Regions from separate parts of the Paenibacillus hebaui genome, predicted to be linked through region 2. Evidence: riboswitches for the same ligand, from Rfam matches in the RefSeq annotation. Region 2 holds a riboswitch; each other region holds the start of a gene.
What was found. Region 2 has a riboswitch for S-adenosylmethionine ahead of mmuP (S-methylmethionine permease). Riboswitches for the same ligand answer to the same signal wherever they lie in the genome.
Positions count from the first base shown of each region.

Region 1: it holds a riboswitch for S-adenosylmethionine, as region 2 does, so the genes downstream of both, ACR32F_RS26815 (methionine ABC transporter ATP-binding protein) here and mmuP (S-methylmethionine permease) in region 2, are expected to answer to the same signal.
Region 3: it holds a riboswitch for S-adenosylmethionine, as region 2 does, so the genes downstream of both, metA (homoserine O-acetyltransferase MetA) here and mmuP (S-methylmethionine permease) in region 2, are expected to answer to the same signal.

Region 1 covers NZ_CP196836.1:5,909,670-5,917,645, reverse strand. Annotated here, with positions in the region: gene ACR32F_RS26835 (DUF2515 family protein) at 1-120, opposite strand, end outside; gene ACR32F_RS26830 (thioredoxin family protein) at 267-611, shown strand; gene ACR32F_RS26825 (COX15/CtaA family protein) at 928-1,866, shown strand; gene ACR32F_RS26820 (Cthe_2314 family HEPN domain-containing protein) at 2,077-2,805, shown strand; SAM riboswitch class I at 2,956-3,097, shown strand; gene ACR32F_RS26815 (methionine ABC transporter ATP-binding protein) at 3,224-4,258, shown strand; gene ACR32F_RS26810 (methionine ABC transporter permease) at 4,260-4,919, shown strand; gene ACR32F_RS26805 (MetQ/NlpA family ABC transporter substrate-binding protein) at 5,011-5,850, shown strand; gene ACR32F_RS26800 (DUF2167 domain-containing protein) at 5,966-6,964, opposite strand; gene ACR32F_RS26795 (SDR family oxidoreductase) at 7,229-7,976, shown strand, end outside.
Region 2 covers NZ_CP196836.1:6,214,226-6,222,201, forward strand. Annotated here, with positions in the region: gene ACR32F_RS28195 (Gfo/Idh/MocA family protein) at 1-136, opposite strand, end outside; gene ACR32F_RS28200 (sugar phosphate isomerase/epimerase family protein) at 287-1,063, opposite strand; gene ACR32F_RS28205 (AraC family transcriptional regulator) at 1,271-2,092, shown strand; gene mmuM (homocysteine S-methyltransferase) at 2,271-3,296, opposite strand; gene mmuP (S-methylmethionine permease) at 3,274-4,686, opposite strand; SAM riboswitch class I at 4,775-4,877, opposite strand; gene ACR32F_RS28220 (Ger(x)C family spore germination protein) at 4,952-6,154, opposite strand; gene ACR32F_RS28225 (GerAB/ArcD/ProY family transporter) at 6,151-7,251, opposite strand; gene ACR32F_RS28230 (spore germination protein) at 7,272-7,976, opposite strand, start outside.
Region 3 covers NZ_CP196836.1:1,955,968-1,963,943, forward strand. Annotated here, with positions in the region: gene ACR32F_RS08905 (MOSC domain-containing protein) at 1-126, shown strand, start outside; gene ACR32F_RS08910 (ROK family protein) at 191-1,069, shown strand; gene ACR32F_RS08915 (HRDC domain-containing protein) at 1,246-2,247, shown strand; gene corA (magnesium/cobalt transporter CorA) at 2,365-3,300, opposite strand; SAM riboswitch class I at 3,752-3,877, shown strand; gene metA (homoserine O-acetyltransferase MetA) at 4,074-4,991, shown strand; gene ACR32F_RS08930 (PLP-dependent transferase) at 5,016-6,206, shown strand; gene ACR32F_RS08935 (trans-sulfuration enzyme family protein) at 6,199-7,392, shown strand; gene mqnC (cyclic dehypoxanthinyl futalosine synthase) at 7,618-7,976, shown strand, end outside.

The DNA of each region.
Region 1 (7,976 bases), 300 kb from region 2:
TTGCCAAGCCGCCTGTTTCCCCCGCCACACTTCACGGGCCGCGCCGGGAATGGATCGAACAATCTGAAATATGGACCCATGATGGGGGGAATCGGATGAATCCGTTTTAACGGAAGTCATAACATGACATCCTTTCTTAATGTTCTGTATGTTTTATTTTCATATTTTTTACGCTGTTTATTCTAAGTATGTGCTGAATATTTGACTTCCACTCGGCAATTTGCTTCACTTAGGATAAGACAAGGTATAGAAAGGAAGATGCTGTAATGGAACAGATTACATCCAAACCGGAATTTGATGTAGCGATCCAATCTCCGCGTTTAACTGTAGCCATATTCAAGGCAGATTGGTGTGGGGATTGTAAGTACATCGATCCGTTTATGCCTGAGGTTGAAGAAAAGTATTCTCGTGAGATGACACTGATTGAGGTAGATGTGGATCAAGTGGGTACGGTTAGCGAAGAGCAGAACATTCTGGGCATCCCAAGCTTTGTAGCGTATACGGATGGACGGGAACTCGTTCGATATGTGAACAAGCTGCGCAAGTCGAGAGAAGAGATTGAGCAGTTCCTGGATCGGGCAGTTGAAGTGTATAAAACGATTCATAAATAAATGTTTAGCTGAAATATATAAAAGCATGACATGTTCATGTTGTAAAAGGGTATACTACAAACACGCCATTTCTCTTGAAGCAGGGGAATGGCGTTTGTATGTTCAGTCATTTTGGGAGAAACTAAATAGGGTACATATGTATTAATGACCTGTGGGTCAATATTTCGTCAGACGTTAACATTTTGTCACAAAGGGCGGCGTCAATGACACATTTATCCGTTATAATAAATTTAGTTGTGAAATAAGTGTCAAAGTACTGAATCAAGCGGAGAATATAGTTCTTCGCCATCTTAAACCAACAGCAGGTGAGAAAACATTGAAGCACTTAACCTTGTTTAAATGGTTAACCGTATTAACTTGTCTTGTCATGTTTCTGGCCACATTTGGCGGAGGCATCGTAACCAAAACGGAATCGGGTCTGGGTTGCGGCACGGAATGGCCTTTATGTAACGGGAAACTTGTGCCAGCACATACCGTTGCCTCACTTATTGAATATTCCCATCGCGCCGTAAGCGCACTGGCGGGGCTATTGTCCATCGCCTCTTTTGTTGCATTTCTGCGGTTTGGAAAATCACGCCGGGACCTGCAATTGTTTTCATTTTTAACACTAGTATTTGTTATTGTCCAGGGAATTATGGGGGCTTTTGCCGTCGTCTTCTCCCAATCCTCCGCGGTCATGGCACTGCATTTCGGCTTTGCACTGATCGCCTTTGCCAGTTCGCTTATGATGGCGCTGGGCATACGGCAGGAGGCTCGGGATGGTGGATTGGAACGTCTGAATAAGTACCCTCGGGTCAGTAAAAAATTCAGGAATCTGGTCTGGTTCTCCACGATCTATACGTACCTTGTGGTATACACAGGCGCTTTTGTGAGTCATACGAATTCTGCTGGAGGATGCTCTGGATTTCCGCTCTGTAACGGGCAGATTATCCCCGAGCTCTCGGGAGGGGTAGCTGTTGCTTTTGCTCACCGTGCAGCTGCTGCGTCGTTAGTGATTGTTATAGCCATTTTGGGTCACTTCGCCTATCGCAAACATCCGGATAACAAGGAAATGCAGACCCTTGGCGTGGTATCCGTTGTTCTAATCCTACTGCAAGTGGTTATTGGTATCTGTATGATGTTTACAATGAGTCGTCCGGAAGTATATATGTTTGTAGCACTGGCTCATATGTTGGATATTGCCATTTTGTTCGGTGTGTTAACGTATATGAGTTTCCTCGTGTACAAGCTGCATCGCCCGGTTAATCGTTTCTAACCTATTTGAACTCCAATAGCCCAGCTATAACCCAATGAAAAGTCCACCCCCATTGATGTAGATCATTGGACAGGTGGACTTTGTTTGATGTCAGGCATGTCAGGGCAACCTATTGTAAGCAGCAATTGCACGTTTACTCTAATTCCGAATTTGTTTAATATGATGAATGATTAGATTATGACTTTGTAGGGTGGAAAGAGGAGGTTATATATGCTGCGAACGTTGCTGGGGGAAAAGCCGCGTACAAACGAAGGACTACTGAAGGAAGCAATGAATGCAATGGCGGATACGCTTGAGCTATTTCAGCGGCAGATGCATGTGGATCATGATCCCACTCATGACTACCGGAAACTGTATGTGTGGACCCAGGGACTCATATCCTCGCTGGACGAACTGGAGCAAAGCTGCTTTGCTGCATCCCATTTTCGCAAAAAAGTCGTCGCGGGCTCCACAGACGATATGACGATAACAGAAAAAGCGGAATATGCCCGTTACGTCTATTTCTACAAGGATGGATTCATCCGCTGTTTTGCTATTCTGGATAAGTTGGGAACCGTGTTAAATGAAATATTTGAGTTGAATACATCTCATGCCAAAGCTCATTTTTCTTATTATACCGTGCTAAGACAGTTCGATTATGCCAGGGATCATCGTAATCTTGCCCTGCAATTGATTCAAATCAAGGACTCATACCGTGAACCGATGAGCAAACTGCGCAAACGACGTAATATGGAGATTCACTACATGAACTCCGAAATGCAGGATGATCTATGGCAGCTACACCAGACCATGCAAGGGAAAGTGAAACTGGAGGATCTGGATCAGCATCTACTGGAAATGCGTCAGGGTGTGGATATGGTTTGTGAAACGTTAACAACTTCTTACCGCTATATTAATAATATATGGCATAAGCAGGGTAAGAAAAAATTAACACAGTAAAAGATTGCAATAATTCCCTTTGACAAGTCGGAATACTTGGAATATACTGAGTTTCAATCAAGTTTTACACGAATATAACTGATATTTAAAAGTTCGTTTACATTATAAAGCATAAACTACATGAACTTATAGAATTCTACAACATCATATTTCTTATCGAGAGCGGCGGAGGGACAGGCCCGATGAAGCCCGGCAACCGATTTATAACTAGATGACAGCTGTGTCATTCGTTATAGATGTTAGGTGCTAATTCCTACAAAATGGTGCAAGACACGATTTTGGCAGATGAGAAGGTATTTTCTTTCACGTGAAGAGCCCTTTTTGTTTCTGCAAAAGGGGCTCTTTTTTATATGCCGAAGGGGAGTTTTCCCTTCTTTCGGGTAAAGATACATGTAGGCGTTGGGAAGGAGTAGTCATTTTGATTGAATTAAAAGGTTTAACGAAGACGTACGGCAAGGGTGGAAAATCTACAACGGCGTTATCCGACCTGGATCTGAGCATCCGTAAGGGTGAAATATATGGGGTAATCGGGCATTCCGGGGCAGGTAAGAGTACGTTGATCCGCTGCATTAATCTACTGGAACGTCCCACTGCGGGGGAAGTATGGGTCGATGGTGTCAATCTGACCACACTCAACAAGACCGAATTGCAGCAGCAAAGACGCAAGATCGGTATGATTTTTCAACACTTTAATCTGCTATCCTCTGCAACGGTATATGACAATGTGGCTTTTCCGTTAAAGCTCGTGAATACACCCAAGGAAGCGATGGATCGCAAAGTTAAGGAAATGCTCTCCCTGGTTGGTCTGGAGCACCATAGCAATAAATATCCGGCCCAATTATCAGGTGGACAGAAGCAACGTGTAGGAATTGCAAGAGCACTTGCGAGTGATCCGAATGTACTTCTCTGTGATGAGGCTACCTCAGCACTTGACCCGCAGACGACCAATTCGATCTTGAAATTGTTGCTCGACATTAACGAAAAGTACAACCTCACGATTGTTCTGATCACACATGAGATGCACGTAATCCAGAATATCTGTGACAAGGTGGCTGTCATTCATCAGGGTGGCATTGTGGAACAGGGGCCTGTCACAGACGTATTCCTGAAGCCACAGCATGCGATAACACGTGACTTCATGCTGCGTGACCACGAAGCTGGAATTGCATTGGAAGAAACCGCCCTGGCGAATTCAGATGTTCAATTGCAAGCAGATGGTTCTTCGAAACTTGTGAAAATATCGTTTTTGGGCAATAAAACGTATGAGGCGATTTTGTCTAGAACGGTACGTAAGACGGGTGTAGATTTCGCCATCCTGCAAGGCACCATTTCAACGATCAAGCAAGTTCCCTACGGACAGCTTACGGTTCGGTTTGAGGGTGATACGAATGCGATTAACCTTACGGTTACTGAATTGATATCGCAGGGACTTGATGTGGAGGTGCTTCGTTAACATGGATTTTTCAACCGTACGTTGGGAAGAGATTGGTACAGCTTCAATAGAGACATTGCAAATCCTGGGCGCTTCTGGCTTGTTCACCATTATTATTGGTTTGCCGCTTGGCGTATTACTTTTCATGACAGCAAAATCCGTCTCAACGCAGTCACGCGTGGTGTATTCTGTTCTGTCATTGATTGTAAATATTCTGCGTTCGATTCCGTTTATCATACTGATTGTAGCCCTTATTCCGTTCACTCGTTCACTGGTTGGTACGGCTACAGGGGTGCTGGGCGTTATACCGCCTCTCGTTATTGCAGCAGCTCCTTACTTCGCTCGATTAGTTGAAACGACTCTGCGTGAAGTCGATCGGGGTGTCATTGAAGCAGCACAGGCGATGGGAGCATCTACCGGACAGATTGTAAGACGGGTGTTGCTGCCTGAGGCTTTACCTGGTCTGCTTGCGGGTATTACGATCACCATCGTTACGCTTGTTTCTTATACGGCGATGGCGGGGATGGTTGGCGGTGGAGGGCTGGGGACACTGGCAATCAACTATGGATACTTCCGTTATCAGAATGAAATTATGATCATTTCCGTTGTATTTATGGTCATATTGGTGCAGATTCTGCAGATGGCTGGAGATCGCTTGGTTACATTGTTCACCAGGAAATAACACATAGACAGCAGGTGGCATCCAATTCAATCCTCAATCTTGAAAAAGGATGGAACTTGCAAAAAAAATGATTAGTGAAGGGGTTTTACACATGAAAAAATGGTCTTTTGCTCTACTTAGTCTTATGCTGATTGCAGTACTGGCTGCATGCGGAAACAACAAGGATTCCGACAGCGGGGCGGACAATGCTGGAGGCGCACCTCGCACCGTAGAATTGAAAGTAGGAGCTTCGCCTACGCCACATGCGGAGATTCTGGAGAGTATTAAACCTGAACTTGAAGCCCAGGGCATTCGCTTGCAAGTTGTAACGTTTAATGATTATGTACAGCCGAACCAGCAACTCGCTGACAAAAAACTGGATGCAAACTTCTTCCAACATCAGCCTTACCTGGATACGGAAAATAAAGAACGCGGATTTAACCTCGTTACTGTAACTCCTGTGCATGTTGAACCTTTTGGCGGATACTCCAAAAAGATCAAGTCTTTGGATGAATTGAAAGACGGTGCAAAAGTAGCAATTCCGAATGACCCATCCAACGGTGGACGTGCACTGTTGCTGCTTGCGAAGGAAGGCGTTATCACCCTGAAAGACAACACGAATATCACATCCACCATTCAGGACATTACAGCGAATCCGAAAAATCTGGATATCATTGAGCTGGATGCAGCCATGATGCCTCGTCAATTGGATGAAGCGGATCTGGTATTTATCAACGCCAACTACGCTCTGGAAGCCAACCTTAATCCTGAAAAAGATGCTTTGCTGATTGAAGACCTGCAAGGTAATCCATACGCGAACATCCTCGTTTCCCGTGAGGACAATAAAGATGCAGATGCAATCCAGAAACTTGCGGCTGCCCTGCATTCCGAAGAGGTTAAAACATTCATCAAGGAACGTTATAAAGGTGCAGTTGAACCTGCAACTGAATAATTCCTTAAGATGATATGAATCTTGTACAAAATAAGCCGTATATCTCTGTTACAGAGATATACGGCTTATTTTATGTTTTTTAATATGGACAGGTTAGTCGGAAATTTAACATATGTCATGGTTTGGCATCGTCGGATTGCTGTTCAGATTTGCGATAATAGGATAATTCATTCTGTTCTGCATACTGCTGCTCATCCGCATCTTGTAGATAGGCCTTTTCAGTAGGGGACAGCTTTTCATCATCGGTATTCGACGTTTTCATTTGGTATCTGATCCAGCCTAGCAAACCAGGAACTACAACAAGGATTATGGCCCATCCTTTTTTAAGCAGAAGGAGAAGACTGAATTTTAGACCAGCCGTGTAACCAATCCCGCCCAGAAGAAGGCTTTTGAGACCCACGGTGGATGTTTTGTCAGTTGAGGCATTATACTCCTCGTATGTGTACCCCGTATTGATGCTTAGGTTATTAAGAACCGTTTCTTCAAATGCTAGGCGACTCTGCTGGAAATTGGCCGTCTCTGTGACAAGAATAGCAGTGATGTATCCTTCGCGTGTCAGGATCTTTACATTGTAATTGACCATGGCTTGCTGAGAAGCATCCTTGAAACCAAGAGAATAAATCAAAAGATGCTTATTACTGTCATACGTCGGTTCAATTTCCCACCCCGTAACGTACATTTTATCTACATCTGCTGCATCTCTGTTTTCTTCTTCGATGCCCCGGATGTAGCTGCTTAACAGTTCTTCAGCATCAAGATTTTGGTCTTTATCATCGATATGACCTGTCCTTACGTACTCAAACACGACATACCATGAGCCGAATTGACCGGTGCTGTATAGACTTCCGATCTCATTCCCATTAGGTTTCGCATCACTGTTCAGCATAGAACGCTGGGTGTTAGCCTTATCCAGATAGGTGTGATCCTCGGTGATTTGCAGGGTTGCCTTATCATCCAGGGATACAGTTGCTGGTCCTTCAATCCAGTCATACTCATAGGGGGATTTGTCTGTATCGTTTGCTGCCAATACCTGTACGGCGAATAGGGATGGTAACAAACTGACGAGTATAACGAGTAGAATTATAAATGGAAACCGTAGGTGTCTTTTCTTCATTTCAATATCCTTTCTGAGTAGGTAAGAACGTATCGAACGTAACATATGTATCTAAAAGTAGGCTAGGTATTTTTGGATATATAGTATTATATTCCCTTTAAAGAACACTGTTGTTTCCGTTTATCAAAGGGATAAACGAATAGGATGTAGTTGTCAGTTTACACTTTTTGGCATACGAAACAGTTTGGTGGGATTCGTGAGTTGTGAGGGGCTGATAAATCTTTTATACTGGATGAGTGACTGTCTTTGAAGAGGGGGATGAACGTGAAGGGAAAGATTGCCCTCATAACGGGAAGTGCCAAAGGTCTTGGTAAAATGACGGCCCTCACTCTGGCAGATCAAGGGTGTCATATTGCGCTCAACTACGTACACAGCAGAACAGAAGCTGAGGCGTTAGAGGCTCAGATCATAGCCAAGGGTGTGCGATGTATTGCTATTCAGGCTGATATATCCAAGCCGAAAGAGATCACTAGTCTGGCTGCACAGGTGGAAGACAAGCTGGGGAGCATCGATATCTTGGTGAATAACGCCGGTCCTTTTGTCCGTGAACGCCGTTTATTTGCAGATTACACCGAAGCTGAGGTTCAGATGCTCGTGCAGGGCAACCTGCTCGGACCGATGCTGCTGGATCAGTTGGTGTTGCCGGAGATGCGCCGCAAGCAGTGGGGACGGATTATTCATTTTGGCTTCAGTCATGCGGGAGAAGCGAGGTCATGGCCTCATCGTGCGGTATATGCTGCTGCCAAGGTAGGTCTGGTTTCATTTACAAAGACACTTGCTGTGGAGGAAGCTCCTTACGGTATTACGGTTAACATGGTATGTCCAGGTGATATTCGCGGTGCCAACAAAGAGAAAACGATTGATGAGATGGCAGGCATAACCGACGAGGAAACGCCGAGAGGACGTCCTGGAAGTGGTGAAGATATTGCGCGAGTGATTACTTATCTGTGTCTGGATCATTCCGATTTTATAACAGGCAACATTATGGATGTATCGGGAGGACTTGATCCGA
Region 2 (7,976 bases):
CCATTTTCTCCGCACGCTCCACGATCGGATCGGCAAAAGCGACAAGTTCTACGTTCTCATTGACAGCGTACTCTGGAATATGTCTGCGCTCGGCAATGGCTCCACAGCCGAATACAGCAACTTTAATTTTACTCATGTACATAAGTCTCCTTTGACAAATAGATTCAGCATTTTTCATAATTCGATTCAATTCGCTCACGGGTACAAGATATAGACGAATAGAACCAATTCGATCTATATCTTGCTGATTGAAAGACGCTCTTTGGATTTATGCAAAATGCTTAGATTAAAATTGGTTCAAATAGTTCTGTTTTAGCCAGTTATAGCTGTTGGATACGCTCTCAAGTGGAGGATTCTGACATACGTCTTGTTCCACGATCAACCATTCCACACCTGCATTCGTAGCTCCTTCAATGACAGCTGGCAGGTCAACCGAACCTTGTCCCAATTCCAGTGTTTTCATCTGGCCCTGTTCGTCTTTGCTGAAGTCCTTCAGATGAAGCAGCGGCAAGCGACCCGCATATTTATTAATATACTCGATCGGATTTTGTCCCGCAAACTGTACCCAACATACGTCCATCTCCACTTTCACCGCTTCCGGCGTTGTTTGAGCGAACATGGCATCAAAGGCATTTGCATCGCCAACCTGGCCATGGAATTCAAAATCATGGTTATGATATCCGAAGATCAATCCTTGCTTCGCGGCTTCAGCTCCATATTGTTGCAATTCGGCGAACAGCTTGTTCCAGCCTTCTGCATTCTCAGGGCGATCCTCAGGCATCAGGTAAGGGCAAATGATATATTGTGCACCAATCGTTTTCAAGTAGTCGATTTGTTTTTGCAAGTCTTCGCGCATCGCATGTAATGAAACGTGACTGCTGAATCCTTTCAGTCCAAGCTCATCTAGTAGCGCTTTCATTTCTTCTGCTGGAATGTCACCATACCCGGCAAACTCCACACCTTCATATCCCAGGGCCGCTACTTTACGCAACGTACCACGAAAATCTGCTGCAGTTTCATCACGGAGTGTAAACAATTGCAAACCAATATTAAGTTTTTTCATGTCGGATACACCTCTGCTCTCAAATTTGCTTTCATTGCTCTATCTGGTATCATCCTAACGCAAAAGAGGCTAGAATGAACATATACAATATCGTCAGAACATGAACTATCTGATCAAATTTTATTTCCAGTATCTTGCATCATTCGAATGCAGGCCATTTGAGTGCATACAGGATGCGTGTATTGGAGGATTACATCTTTGGAAACGTTGGAGACATCCGTACTAATCTGTGACTACTCATACCACTATAAAGCGTTCAACCATAATATGAAGGGCGAGCTGCAAACCTATCTGTTCCGTCTTCAAACGGAAGGCTCGTGCAAAGTGTATGTACAGGATGAAGAATTTAGGATGACTAGCGGGGACTTGCTGTTGTTGAAGCCTGGTGACGACTATCATCTCGTGGTCGATGAACCGCATAAGGAAGGACGATTGTCCAGCGGCGATTATTATCTGTTCTGCGAAGGCAGCTGGATTGAGAACTGGTGGAAACGGCAGCATCGATCCACCGTGAGCCGGATTGGACTTGATGATAAGCTGATCAGTCTATGGCGTAATATGCTACTGGAGAAGCGTCGCGGACCCTTGGAGGAAAATGTGGAGCTAAAGGATGCGTTGCTACGCGGATTATGTCTGTATATCGACCGGGCAATCAAGGAAAATATCCAGACGGATCGGGCTGTCTCCTCAGCCCTGAAGTTGAAACGCTTCATTGAAGAACATGCCACCGTAACGTTCAAGCTTGAGGAAGCAGCCCGTTATGCGGGACTAAGCCTTTCGCGTGCAGTCCGTTTATTTAAGGAGCATTACAATCAGACCATGATTCAATACGCGATTGAGATCCGTCTGAACGCGGCGCTCGAGCGCATGAAATACAGTGAAATGACACTAGAGCATATCGCCGAATCCTGCGGCTTTGCGAGCTATTCCTATTTTCACCGGGTATTTCGAGCGCACTTCGGAGTATCGCCGGCGGAGTATCGCGAAAAAGAGCATATCATGATTCAGGATGAAGTGTTGCAACATTGATTCGTGACCTTAGAATTACATATATCGGTAGATCTAAACAAAGAGCCCTCGCTCCCGCTAACTGGCTTGATCTTACAAGCACATGTGCAGGAGCTGAAGGCTCTTTGATTTATTTTCCTAACATTTAATGAGATACATGTTCAACCCGATTAATCTTCTGGAGTTCCCCACACCGCTCCTACTTGCGCCACTTTTTCGCCAGTTCACCAATCTGGTGGGGCGTAGTCCGGCAACATCCGCCGATAATCTTGGCACCCGCAGCAACCCACTGCTCAGACGCATCGCTCATGCTACCACATGTTCCCTGTCCGCTCCATGTCTTCGTCACTGCATCATATACCTCTCCCGAGTTCGGATATACAATGACTGGTTTATCACTGGCACGGCTTAGAATACCGACTGCTTCCGTTACAACTTCCATGGGAGCACAGTTCAGGCCAATCGCAGCAATCTGCGGTTCCGAGCCGAGCAATCGTGCACACTCTTCAATCGGTGTTCCTTCGCTGATGGCAGTTCCATCTTTTAAAGAGAAGGACAGCCATGCATATGCATTAGGAAACTCCTTCAATAAATCAACCAGCACCTGCGCTTCCTGCAAGGAAGGAATGGTCTCAAAAGCCAGAATATCAGCCCCAGCTTCCAGCAACGCTGCGATTCGAGGACGATGGAAGGCCGTCAGCGTCTCATCCGAGACGCCATAGTGACCCACATACTCCGAGCCATCTGCCAGATAAGCACCGTAGGGTCCAACGGACGCAGCAACAATCGGCCGCGGCCGTGCCAAGACACTTTTCGCCATGGCCTCTGTTGTTTGTTGCTCCCCCATTGAATGACTGCCCGTCACGTTTCCTCCGGCTCCATCTTGCACTTCTTCCCATACTTTATCGCGCGCCTGTGCAGCTAGCTTAACTGTCATGCGAATCAGATCCAGCGATTCTTGCTCTCCGATGCCTCTTTGGCTGAATCCATCCACGGTCGCCTGATAACTGGATGTAATGGCACAGTCCGCTCCCGCACGGAAATAATCCGCATGTACCTGAACGATGACGTCCGGATTCTCCAGCAGCACACGGGCAGACCAGAGCGGATCATCCAGATCACAGCCGTGCTGCTCCAGCTCGGTTGCCAGCGCCCCATCCAGAAGCATCACCGGATGTTCACGCAGAATTTGTGCTATGGGATTAGTCTGTTTTGCTTGCGTCATGTACTTGTCCTCTTTTCTTATTCACACGTTCTGTCAGATAATATGCTGCATAACACAGTGCGATAAATGGAACCCCACAATACAGTGCAATTCGCTGCGTTGGATCAAAGGCTATACCTATGCATGAAGCCAGGCACAATACAAAAGAAATAATAGGCACAGCCGGATAAAGAGGTGTCCGGTAGACAAGGTCTTTTACCGAATGCCCTTCCCGTATATATTGCCTACGGAACATGTACTGTGATGCACTAATGCTCATCCATACCGCAACCACCGCAAGACCCGAAATGGAGACCAATGTGATATAGACCGTTCCCGGCGCAATGATGCTGGACAGCAAGGCCAAGCCGCCGCCAACCATACTGATCAGTAGCGCATTCAGTGGTACACCACGTTTGGTCAGTTTGGCAAACCACGGAGAGATCGTCTTTTTATCTGCCAGTGACCAGAGCATCCGTGAAGAAGCATACAGGCCTGAATTGGCTGCAGACAGAATCGCGGTCAGAATAACAAAGTTCATAATATCCGCTGCATACGGAACACCGATCCGCTCCATTACGGCTACAAATGGACTTTGCAGTACACTCGCATCCGACATTGGCAGTAGTGCCGACAAGATGATAATCGTTCCGATGAAGAAAATAATCAAACGCCACAGTGTGGTATGGATCGCTTTCGGTATCGTCTTTTCCGGATTCTCCGTCTCTCCAGCAGCAATGCCAATCAGCTCGGTGCCCGAGAACGCAAAGTTCACAGCCAGCATCGTCATTAATATCGCAGTAGCTCCATTCGGGAACCAGCCGGATGCTGTAATGTTGGAGAGAAACGGTGCAGGTTCCGAATCTGCCATCGGAATAATGCCGAACATGGCCGCCCCACCAATAATAATAAAGACCACAATCGTAAGTACTTTAACCGATGAGAACCAGAACTCTGATTCCGCAAAAAATTTGACCGTCAACGCATTGAACAGGAAGATCATAATCGCAAACAGCGCACTCCATATCCATACATTCACTGAAGGAAACCATCGCTGCATCAACAATCCAGCCGCCGTGAATTCGGAACCGAGCGCAACTGTCCAAGTCAGCCAATACAACCAGGCCACGGTGTACCCTGTAGCTGGACCAATGTATTTGGCTGCATAGCTATGAAACGCCCCCGTCTCCGGCATGTACACAGACAGTTCACCAAGACAGAGCATAACCAGATATACGACAATCGCTCCAATCAGGTAGGACAGAATGGTACCCAGCGGTCCAGCCTGTTGAATCGTATAACCCGAGCTAAGAAACAATCCTGTACCGATAACTCCACCAAGTGAGAGCATGACCACGTGCCGAGCCTGCATTTTACGCTGAAAATGTCCCTTGTCTTTGTTGTTCTCCATGCCTGCTCCCCTACTCCTTCATCCAGAAAAAACAAAAAGACCCACTCTTCCTGAAGAGTGCGCCGTTACTGACAAATAAAAACAAACGCTCCTATCTATCAGGCTGTTCACCCGCTGGAATTAGCACAGTATCCTTCAGATCTGTTGCTGAGGTTTCTAAGGGCCAGTCCCTCCACCTCTCTGGATAAGAAAATGATTTTTTATAAATATAGCGATCTATCATCGTTGTGTCAACAATTAAATAATAAACCGCTACATTCCCTTTCTACTCGGTGGAAGAACCCGGATTGGTGATGCTAATCTTCACCTCATATGTAATCGGCACGGTGCTAAAGATTTGGTCCCAGTCGTCTTTGACCTTTTTCCATGTTTTCGGATATTTGATGCGCAGACTATCCCGAAAATCAGCAACGTCTACTTTATAGCTATGCTGAAGTTTGTAGAGAACCTGTCGAACCTGTTGCTCGGCCAGCTCAGAAAATGCCGTTTCCAGCTCTTTGAGATCAGCTTCCTTATGCTCTTCTTCGGGAACACTCCAATCCTCCATCAGCCAGCCTTCAGATTCGTTCTTTACATGGAACGATATATCATCGCCGACCACCTTCGGAATTACTTTTGTTTTTTTCTTCTTCGTTTCAAATACAACGGTGAACCCATCTTTGTTATATGTCTTCAAGACGCCTCCTTTTGCTTTAGGCTTAATCCACGATAGACCTTCCAGATCCGTCTGGCTCAGTTCCCCGAGAAATTTTTTCGTCTTTCCATCAAAGACACTGCCACCGGAGAACTTGTCTTCGCCATTGGAATACAGCACATTCTGCAGCAGGAAGCTGGAACCGGACTGCATCTGGGCGTCCAACTTGGATAACAAGACCGGGTCCAGGATCTTGTTGGACATATACGAGTTGTTCGTGATTCCCGTGAGATAAAATGCAGGGATTCGGGAAGGGTCCTGTGAAGTCAGTACGTCCACCGCACGATGATGGCTAATCAGCACCAGACAGTTCGGACGAATATCGTTATCCTGCAGGACAAAATCAAGCAGTTGGTCCAGACCATATTTTTTGGCAATATCCTTGGAAATAACGATGACCTTCAGGTGATGTCCGATGAGTGGACGATCTCGGCGGAGCGCAAATTGCCGAAAGATTTGCAGTAAGGAATCTCCGGTGAGCTGTTCATTGGAATAGGAGCTTTTGCCTGAAGCAGGTGAACCGGATTGCTCGCTTTTCTGGCTTTTCGAACTACCTGGAGCAATCTGTACTGTGGCTGTCACATTGTTCTGCTTGGAATACCTTCCTCCCTGAGCTGCAGTGTTCTTCTCGAATTCCGTCTCTTTGCCGATATCAATCCCAAGACCGACATAGACGCTTAGATCCTCTATCTCCCTGCTGCTCCAGCACCCGGATATGATGAATAGAATGGACAAGGCAGAGATCACACGTAAGAGCAAGCGGATGTGAATCATGCATGTTTGCCTCCTTTTTTGCGAATCAGACTCAGCAGTAGCAATACCAGCGGTAGAATGGCAAATAAAAACACGGATGCATTGCCCAGCATATCCCCTAGTTCAAAGGTCTCATTAACCGTTTTGGGCATCATTGAAGTCAGATATATGAACGGAAGCAAGCAATACATAATGACCTGCATCTTCTTCATACGAAACAAATCACGAATTCCCACCGAAGCGCAGTAATGTGTGATTACTGTCGTCGAAAAAATCTGCATAATCCAGATGACCAGCAGCAATGATTCAAATCGCTCGAATATTAAACCTTGTATCTCAAAGCTTCTTACCAAATCCAGCGTTGGCCACGTTCTTGTCTTAATCCCGTCAAGGGACAAGCTGCCCACAACCATAACAACTGTAATCAAGTAGATCATTGTCGAGATCATTAAGCCCCATGTCATAGCCTTATTGCTTTTCTTCGGATCTTGCATATATGCGGTCATGACCAGCATCACCTCGTAACCTGTATACGACAGTAATGAGGGCTTCAATCCTTTAATAACCGGCATGATCCCCTCTCCAAGTACCGGCCTCAGATTACCAATCTCGAATAGCTGGTTACTGAGCAGAATTTCGATTACAAATATAATCAACGTAATCGGCAAAATGATCTCAAATACACGTACAAGGACGGAAAGCCCGCCGGAGATCAAATATATGCCAATCCACATAAAAACCATGACAATGGCCCAGGTTGGAGTTCGTTCGAGCAGATACATGCCCGTTACATCTGCCATGACTCTGATTTCGAATGCTGCAATTACCATAAAATACATAATCATGGCACAGCCCAGTATGTAAGCAATCCAGCGCCCGGTAATCTCGCGGGTGAACTGGAACACGGTTTTCTCGGGAAATCTGCGACACAGGGTGACCATAATAAGGCCGACACCTGTAATAATTAGTCCGGAAAGAAGAATGGAAATCCAGACATCTGGTGTTCCAACAGCTTTACCGGTCGTTCTAGGGAGTGTCAAGATGCCTGCACCAAGCATGTAATTGACAATAATCACCACGGCCTGTCTATTGCTAATCTTTCCTTCGGAGTTGTTCACTTCTTATCACCTCAATCACTTTATGATTTTGTTCGGTCCTTATCGGTCGGATGAGTCATCTCGGGACGTTTTCTCATCATATTTAGCGGGGCACGGATCACAAAATCCTTCCATTCCCCGAATCGATAAGGCACGGCTGGTTCAACATAAGGCACACCAAAGCTCGATAGTCTCGCCAGATGCGTACAGATGAGGAGAAAGAACATAACTACACCAAACAACCCGAGCACGGCTGCACTAAACATGGCGGCAAAACGCAGAATTCGCAGGGTTAAGCCTGCACTGTATACAGGGATCGTAAAGGAAGAAATGGCTGTAACCGCAACGACAATAACCAGGAATTGGCTTATTATTCCTGCCTGAACCGCTGCTTGGCCGATAATCAGACCTCCAACGATACCCATCGCGGGCGCAATCGGCTTAGGCAGACGTATGCCTGCCTCTCTGAGAATTTCAATCGAGAGCTCCATGATCAGCACTTCAATGATCGAAGGAAACGGTACTCCCGTTCGCGTTTCAATGATCGTCAATACCAGCTTGGTGGGGATCAGCCCGGGATGGAACGAGATAAACGAGATATAGAGCGCAGGAGCAAGCAAGGCCAGCATGGCAGACATCATACGCAACGTTCGCATGAAGGTTCCGGGAATCCAGCGTTCATAGTAGTCCTCGGGAGATTGAAGCAGCATGCTGAAGGTCACCGGTACAATCAAAACAAATGGCGT
Region 3 (7,976 bases), 2.9 Mb from region 2:
ATGCATCAGGGAAAGCAAGATGCTGAGGGTATGCGTGCTTTGCTCGCCATTCCTGCACTCTCAGAGAGCTGGAGGCAGACATTGGTGAAGCGTCTGTCCAAGCTGGAGAGCGAGCAGCAGGGTTAGAACTAACGTTGTCCAGACAACAGATATGAATGCCATTTTAAACTAACTTGGGAGTGTGACTAACATGACGATCTTAGGCGCAATTGAAGCTGGAGGCACCAAATTTGTATGTGGTATCGGTACGGAAACAGGAGAAGTTCTTGAACGGGTAAGCTTTCCAACGACGACACCGGAAGAGACGATGGCTCAAGTCATTTCTTTTTTTGAAGGCAAAGGTATTGAAGCTTTGGGTGTAGGTTCATTTGGTCCGATAGATCCGATCGAAGGAAGTCCGACATATGGTTACATCACAACAACACCTAAACCACATTGGGGTCAGTACAATCTGATTGGCAAGCTTAAGGAGCACTTTGATGTACCCATGACGTTCGATACCGATGTCAATGGTGCTGCACTCGGGGAAGCGACTTGGGGCGCCGCACAAGGGCTGGAGAGTTGTCTGTATATCACTGTGGGAACGGGCATCGGTGCAGGAGCTGTCGTAGGTGGCAAAATGGTTCATGGATTGTCACATCCAGAGATGGGACATATCATTGTGCGCAGACATCCCGAGGATACGTACGAAGGATTCTGTCCGTATCATGGAGACTGTCTGGAAGGGCTTGCGGCAGGGCCGGCCATCAACAAACGTTGGGAGCAGCCAGCTTACGAACTGCCAGCCGATCACAAGGCTTGGGAGATGGAAGCACATTATCTGGCGCATGCGCTGATGAATTATGTTCTGATTCTTTCTCCGCAGAAAATCGTCATGGGCGGCGGAGTGATGAAGCAGGAGCATCTGTTCCCGATGGTTCGCAGCAAACTGCAGGAGTTACTGGCTGGCTATGTTCAGCATCCGGCAATTCAGTCCGAGATTGATCAATATGTCGTATCACCAGGACTTGGAGATAATGCGGGACTGTGTGGTTCGCTCGCTCTCGCAAAATTGGCTTTGTACAACTAGCTCAACAAGTACTTGACGTATTTTTCCATTGTGGTAAAATATGAGCAACAGCATAGCACGGTTAATGGGGAAGCACCTCTCTTGCATGGATTTTGCAGGAGAGGTGTTTTTTTTGTGCTGCCTGAAGGTAGCATATACAACCTGTGCAGGCTGAAATGTCGAAGGAGGGAAAAGAAATGGAAGTCATTTTCATGAACAGATTGTCCAGAATATCAGGTCAGAATGAGGAACATGCCCAGTTGTGGATTGGTGAAGAGGAAGATGGGTGGCATCTGGGGTGGAGCAAGTATGAGGAGGGAGATCGGGAGGACAACATCTGGTATGAGGGCAGTTCGTGGGATGAACTGCTGCATATTTATCGTCACCAATTGGCTGTACAGATGAGCGAAGGGTACCGTCCGTTACTACAGGGTTTGTTTCACGAAAATGATGATCTGAAGTCACGTAGTTATGGTGGTCAGCGTCTTCATTGTTACAGTGAGTTATACAGCAATGAGGAGCTCTATACGGACCTTTGCGCATGGCGCAGGAAGAGAGCAGCCTCTGACCGGAAGGCACCTTACTTTATTGCGACGAACCGTCTGCTGCGCATGATTAGTACCTTTGTTCCACAAACGTTGGATGAACTGATGCAGCTGCCTGGAGTAGGAGAGAGCAAAGCATCCGAGTATGGTACGGAATGGATGGAACTTACAAACGGCGTGGAGCGTTCAACTGCATTTCCGCTGGACTGGGTATACACTGCTCTGAAGGAGGAAGAGTATGAAAGTTGGTTGTACAGACAAAGAGAGCAGAAGTACAAGCAAGAGCTCGATAGATTCACTACACGCAAGCAGGTACTTGAAGGCATGAAGGAGGGTTTTACGCTGGAGGAGATCGTGAACCGTTCCGGCTTGTCTCGGAGGGAGTTAATTGAGCTGTTGGAGACATTGGATCTCGAAGGTTATGATACGGATTGTCTTCTGGATGCCGAGCTGGCGATCATGCCTGAGCAGGAACAAGAGGCCGTGTGGAGCGCGTATGAGGAGTTGGGGGACACGTTCCTGAAGCCAGTATTACATAAGGTATACGGAGGGGAGAAGCCCGGTGGAGGCAGTCTGGAGCAGGTCTATGAAAGATTGCGTATGATTCGAATCCGATTTCGTCGGCACATAGAGACAGAGCAGAATGCAGGTTAGTATAAGAAGAGGGTAGAGAAAAATAGGCTGGTACGTAACGTATTGAGTATATGGTGTACTAAAAAAGACGAGGCGTTTTCTCCGAATGGAGTGCCTCGTCTTTCAAATTTCGTTTTTTCAAACCCAGTCTTTCTTGCGGAAAATAAAGAACATGCTCAGGCCCAAAGTAACCATCAGTCCGATGACCACAAAATAACTATACTTCCAGTGTAGCTCAGGCATGTTATCGAAGTTCATTCCATAAATACCGGTAATGACGGTCAAGGGCATGAACACCGTCGTGATGGCGGTAAACACGCGCATGATTTCATTCGCCCGGTTGGCAATACTCGATTGGTAAGCTTCTCGCAAGTTGCCCATCAGGTCGCGATATGTCTCAAAGGTTTCGGATATCTTCACAGCATTCTCATAAATGTCACTAAAGTATTTTTGCAGCTGATCATCGATGAGGCGCAGGTCTTTTTTGTTCAGTGTGTTAATGACCTCTTTCTGAGGCCCCAGCACTTTCTTGAGCCACAGAATCTCGCTGCGCAGCCCGATAATCTCATTCAAATGAGACTTTTTGGTGTGCATCAGAATGTCTTCCTCAAGCTTCTCAATGCGTGCTTCAATCCGGTCACCTACGGTGAAATAATTATCAACAATCAAGTCAACTAAAAGGTACAGTAGCCGATCTGGGGTACTGATTTCCTGTTCCCATAGTATCGGTTTCAATGTCCGCAATTCGCTGACTTTCTGTTTCGTAACACTGATAATAAAATGTCTGCCAAGGAACAGGTTGACGGCACGCAAAAAAATCTCTTCATCATCGAAACGAATGCTATTAATGACAATAAAATAATGGTTCTCATAAATTTCAATCTTCGGACGTTGTTCTTCGTCACTCAAGCAGTCTTCCACGGCCAGATCATGCATTAAGAACAGCGGTTGAAGTACCGCCAAATCGTCTACGTCCGCATCAATCCAGTAAAATCCCTCTGCTGGTGGAGTCAGCGCCTGCTGAATGTCGTCCACCGGGATAAATACGCCGTTGTTTACCAACCGGATTTTCATTGTTTATCTACTCCTTCTGCACCCGCCAAGCTGGCGGATTTTTATCAATTTGGGCGCAAAAAAGAAGAGATCAGCCGGTCGGCAGCGGAGCCTGGAGATCAGGACTGCGTTCGCTCTATATACAAACGGAAGTAACGTCCCGCTGCCGGCATGCTGATATCAATTCTCTATGCAGTTTGTAGGAACTCGGCTGCCAGTCAGGCCTCGGGTCGCCATCCATTGAATATGTCACCTCTCACATAAGGGTTTATAACACTTGTTTAGTATACCTTTGGTACAGGGTGCTTTCAAGCGCAAAAATGTGTCGATTTCGCGCTCTGAGGCAGTGTATGAGAACGGATGATGAACGGTTCCGATCCAGAGAACAGACATGAACTGTAACTTGACGTGAGGGCATTAATGTAATAAAGTAGACGGTGAACCATTCTTAATTACAATTAAATACAGCGAAATCTTATCAAGAGTAGGTGGAGGGACTGGCCCGATGAAACCCGGCAACCGGCGGTATATCCGTACGGTGCTAATTCTTGCAGCGACCAAGTGTCCATGTGGCACTGTTGTAACTGAGAGATGAGAGAGGCGCATATCTATTTACATATGACCTTTCTCGGAATCCGAGGAAGGTCATTGTTATATGCCCCGACTTCTCAGCAGTGATTTTCGCTAAGGAACTTGAGCTTCGTATGGCCTGGATTTATGGTCCATTGACCTTAGACAAGCTCATGGCAGCCTACGCTGCATCTATCTATGCACAAGGAGGAGTTAGACACACCATGCCGATCAAAATACCTGACACATTACCTGCGAAAGAAGTGCTTGCAGGAGAGAACATTTTTGTAATGGACGAAACTTCTGCTTACCAGCAGGATATCCGTCCGCTCCGTATCGCTATATTAAACCTGATGCCTACAAAGGAAACGACCGAAACGCAATTGCTTCGTCTGGTCGGAAACACACCCATTCAGGTGGATATCGTACTGGTGCATCCCAAATCCCATACATCCAAGAATACATCACAGGAATATCTGGACCTGTTCTACAAAACCTTTGATGAGATTGAACACCGTCGTTTTGACGGCATGATTATTACTGGTGCCCCTGTGGAGCAGATGGACTTCGAAGACGTCAACTATTGGAATGAAATCCAGGAAATCTTCGAATGGACCAAAACCAATGTGACATCGACTATGCATATATGTTGGGCCTCCCAAGCGGGTTTATATCACCATTTCGGTGTTCCCAAGGTTGCGCTGGATGAAAAGTGCTTTGGCGTATTCCCACATACGATTAACAAACCCCATGTGCAATTGCTGCGAGGGTTCGATGAAGTATTCAACGTTCCACACTCCCGTCATACGGAAGTGCGACGTGAAGATATTGAAAAGAATGAACATCTTGAGATATTAGCTGAATCTGAGGAAGCTGGTATTTTCCTGGTGGCTACCAAAGACGGTAAACAGATTTTTGCTACAGGACATGCCGAGTATGATCCGTTGTCCCTGAAATGGGAATATGACCGGGATGCGGCCAAAGGAATGGATATAGCGCCGCCTAAACATTACTTCCCGAATGATGACCCTTCCCGTGTTCCACCAGCCACATGGCGGGCACATGCAAACTTATTATTCTCTAATTGGCTCAATTACTATGTGTATCAGGAAACACCTTACGATATTGGCCCGCAAATTTAATCGAGATTACAGGAGGATGCAGCAATGGAAGACAACAACAAGTTGAAAATCGAAAGCCGCTTAGCTCAAATTGGGTCCATTAATGAACCGGTAACAGGCGCCATTAACTTTCCGATCTATCAATCCACTGCGTTTCGCCACCCGAAGCTTGGACAAAGCACGGGCTTTGATTATATTCGCACCACCAACCCAACCCGTAAGGTGTTGGAAGAGGCGGCAGCAGCACTGGAAGCCGGTGATGCTGGTTTTGCCTGTAGCTCCGGCATGGCGGCTTTGCAAACTATTTTTGCCTTGTTTGGACAGGGCGATCATCTGATTGTATCGTTGGATCTGTACGGAGGAACGTATCGCTTGCTTGAACGCATACTGTCCCGATTTGGCGTGACGGCAAGTTACGTGGATACCAATGACCTTGCGGCTCTGGAAAGTCACCGCCAGCCCAATACCAAAGCGGTATTCATTGAGACGCCAACCAACCCACTAATGATGATTACAGATGTGGAAGCAGTCAGCTCCTGGGCAAAGAGTCATAACCTGCTGACCATTGTTGACAACACGTTGCTAACACCATTTTTCCAGCGTCCGATTGAACTTGGAGCCGATATCATCATTCATAGTGCCACGAAATACCTTGGTGGACATAACGATGTGCTGGCCGGATTGATTATAACCAAAGGTGAAGAATTGTCGGCCGAAATGGCCTTTCTGCATAATTCCATTGGTGCAGTGTTGTCTCCAAGCGACTCTTACCAGTTGATGAAAGGCATGAAAACACTCGCACTTCGTATGGAACGGCATGAGTATAATGCCTTGAGGATTGCCAAGTATCTGCTGGAGCATCCAGCGGTTGGAGAGGTATATCATCCGGGGCTGTCGGATCATCCGGGATATGCAGTGCAGAATAAACAGTCGAGCGGAAATACAGGCATTTTTTCCTTCAAAGTGAAGGATGCCCGTTATGTGGAGCCATTGCTCCGTCACATCAAATTGATTGCTTTTGCCGAAAGTCTTGGTGGAGTAGAGTCGTTGATGACCTATCCTGCGGTGCAGACACATGCTGATATTCCAATTGAGATTCGTGATGCGGTCGGTGTGGATGACCGTCTGTTACGTTTCTCAGTAGGGATTGAGCATGCAGAGGATCTGATCGCGGATCTGGGAAATGCACTGACCGCTGCACAGCAGGAGATTGAAGGAGGTACCCATCATGAGTGAGCAAAATAACAATTCCAATAATCATGAACGGAATGCCCATTCCGATCTGAAATTCGATACCAAGCTGCTGCATTTTGGTGATGAGATCGACAAAACTACCGGTGCTTCCAGTGTACCGATCTACCAAGCTTCAACGTTCCATCATTTTGATATCTTCAATCCTCCTCAACATGATTACAGCCGTTCAGGTAATCCGACACGTCAGGCTTTGGAAGATTACATCACACTTCTGGAGGGTGGAGCACGAGGCTTCGCCTATTCATCGGGGATGGCTGCAATCTCCAGCGTCTTCATGATGTTCTCCGCAGGGGATCACGTGATTGTAACGGAAGATGTATATGGAGGTACGTACCGTTTGCTTACTTCGATACTGAGCCGTATGCAGATTGAGACAACCTTTGTAGATATGACTAATATAGATGAAGTAAAAGCGGCGCTCAAGCCAAACACCAAGGCCGTTTATATGGAAACACCGTCTAACCCGACACTGCGGATTACGGATATCGCTGCCGTGACTTCCTGGTCCAAGGAGCATGAGCTTATCACGATCTTGGATAACACCTTTATGACACCTTACTATCAGCGTCCAATTGAGCTTGGTGTGGATATCGTTGTACATAGTGCTACCAAGTTTCTCGGGGGTCACAGTGATGTGTTGGCAGGGCTCGCAGTTGCTCGTACGGATTCCCTGGGAATACAGCTGAAACAGCTGCAAAATGGACTTGGAACCGTACTCGGTGCTCAGGAATCCTGGCTTCTAATGCGCGGGATGAAAACCTTGGGAGCTCGCATGGCGCATAGCGAACAGAGCACAGCCAAGCTGGCGGCCTGGCTTAGTGGACGCAGCGATATCACAGCTGTATTTTACCCTGGGCTGCTTGATCATCCCGGCCGTGAAGCTCACGAGCGTCAGTCGAGTGGTTACGGTGCTGTCGTATCGTTTGATGTCGGTTCGGGTGATCGGGCCAAAGCGGTGCTTAACCGTGTGAAATTGCCAATTGTGGCAGTAAGTTTGGGAGCTGTTGAGAGCATTCTTTCTTACCCTGCGATGATGTCCCATGCGGCAATGCCGGCTGAGGTGCGAGCTGATCGTGGAATAACAGATGGGCTCCTGCGTTTCTCGGTCGGTCTGGAGGACATTGATGATCTGATTGCCGATCTGGATCAGGCACTTCAGGGATCATAAGCTTAACGGATTGAATTCGATTCCATATGTAAAAATTTTTACTTAAATTTAAAGCACCTGTTCATAAGGTGCTTTTTTTCACATGTAACCTGTGTTACGATATGTAAAGTACAGAAATGCGATGTTGCCACCAAAACTTTCATTATATCAGCATTTTGCTCCTATATGAACAAGTTGGGACGGATCGTGATATTATTTTCTCTTCATGAGGGAGGCTTTTTTACGATGAGTACGGTAGACCGTATCTTAGATAAAGCCCTTCGGGGCGAACGTTTGGACTTGGAAGACACGATTCAGCTATTTGAATCCAATGAAGTAGACAAAATCGGGGCAGCTGCCAATGTAATTGTAAAACGTATGCATCCCGAACCATACAGAACATTTGTGATTGGGCGTAACGTCAACTACACGAACGTGTGTGATGTGTACTGCCGTTTTTGTGCTTTCTACCGCAGACCTGGATCTGATGAAGGGTATGTACTTCCCGATGAACTCATTTTCCAGAAGATTCAGGAAACGGAAGATGTAAATGGTACTGAAATTCTGATGCAAGGCGGAACGAATCCGAATTTGCCTTTCAGTTA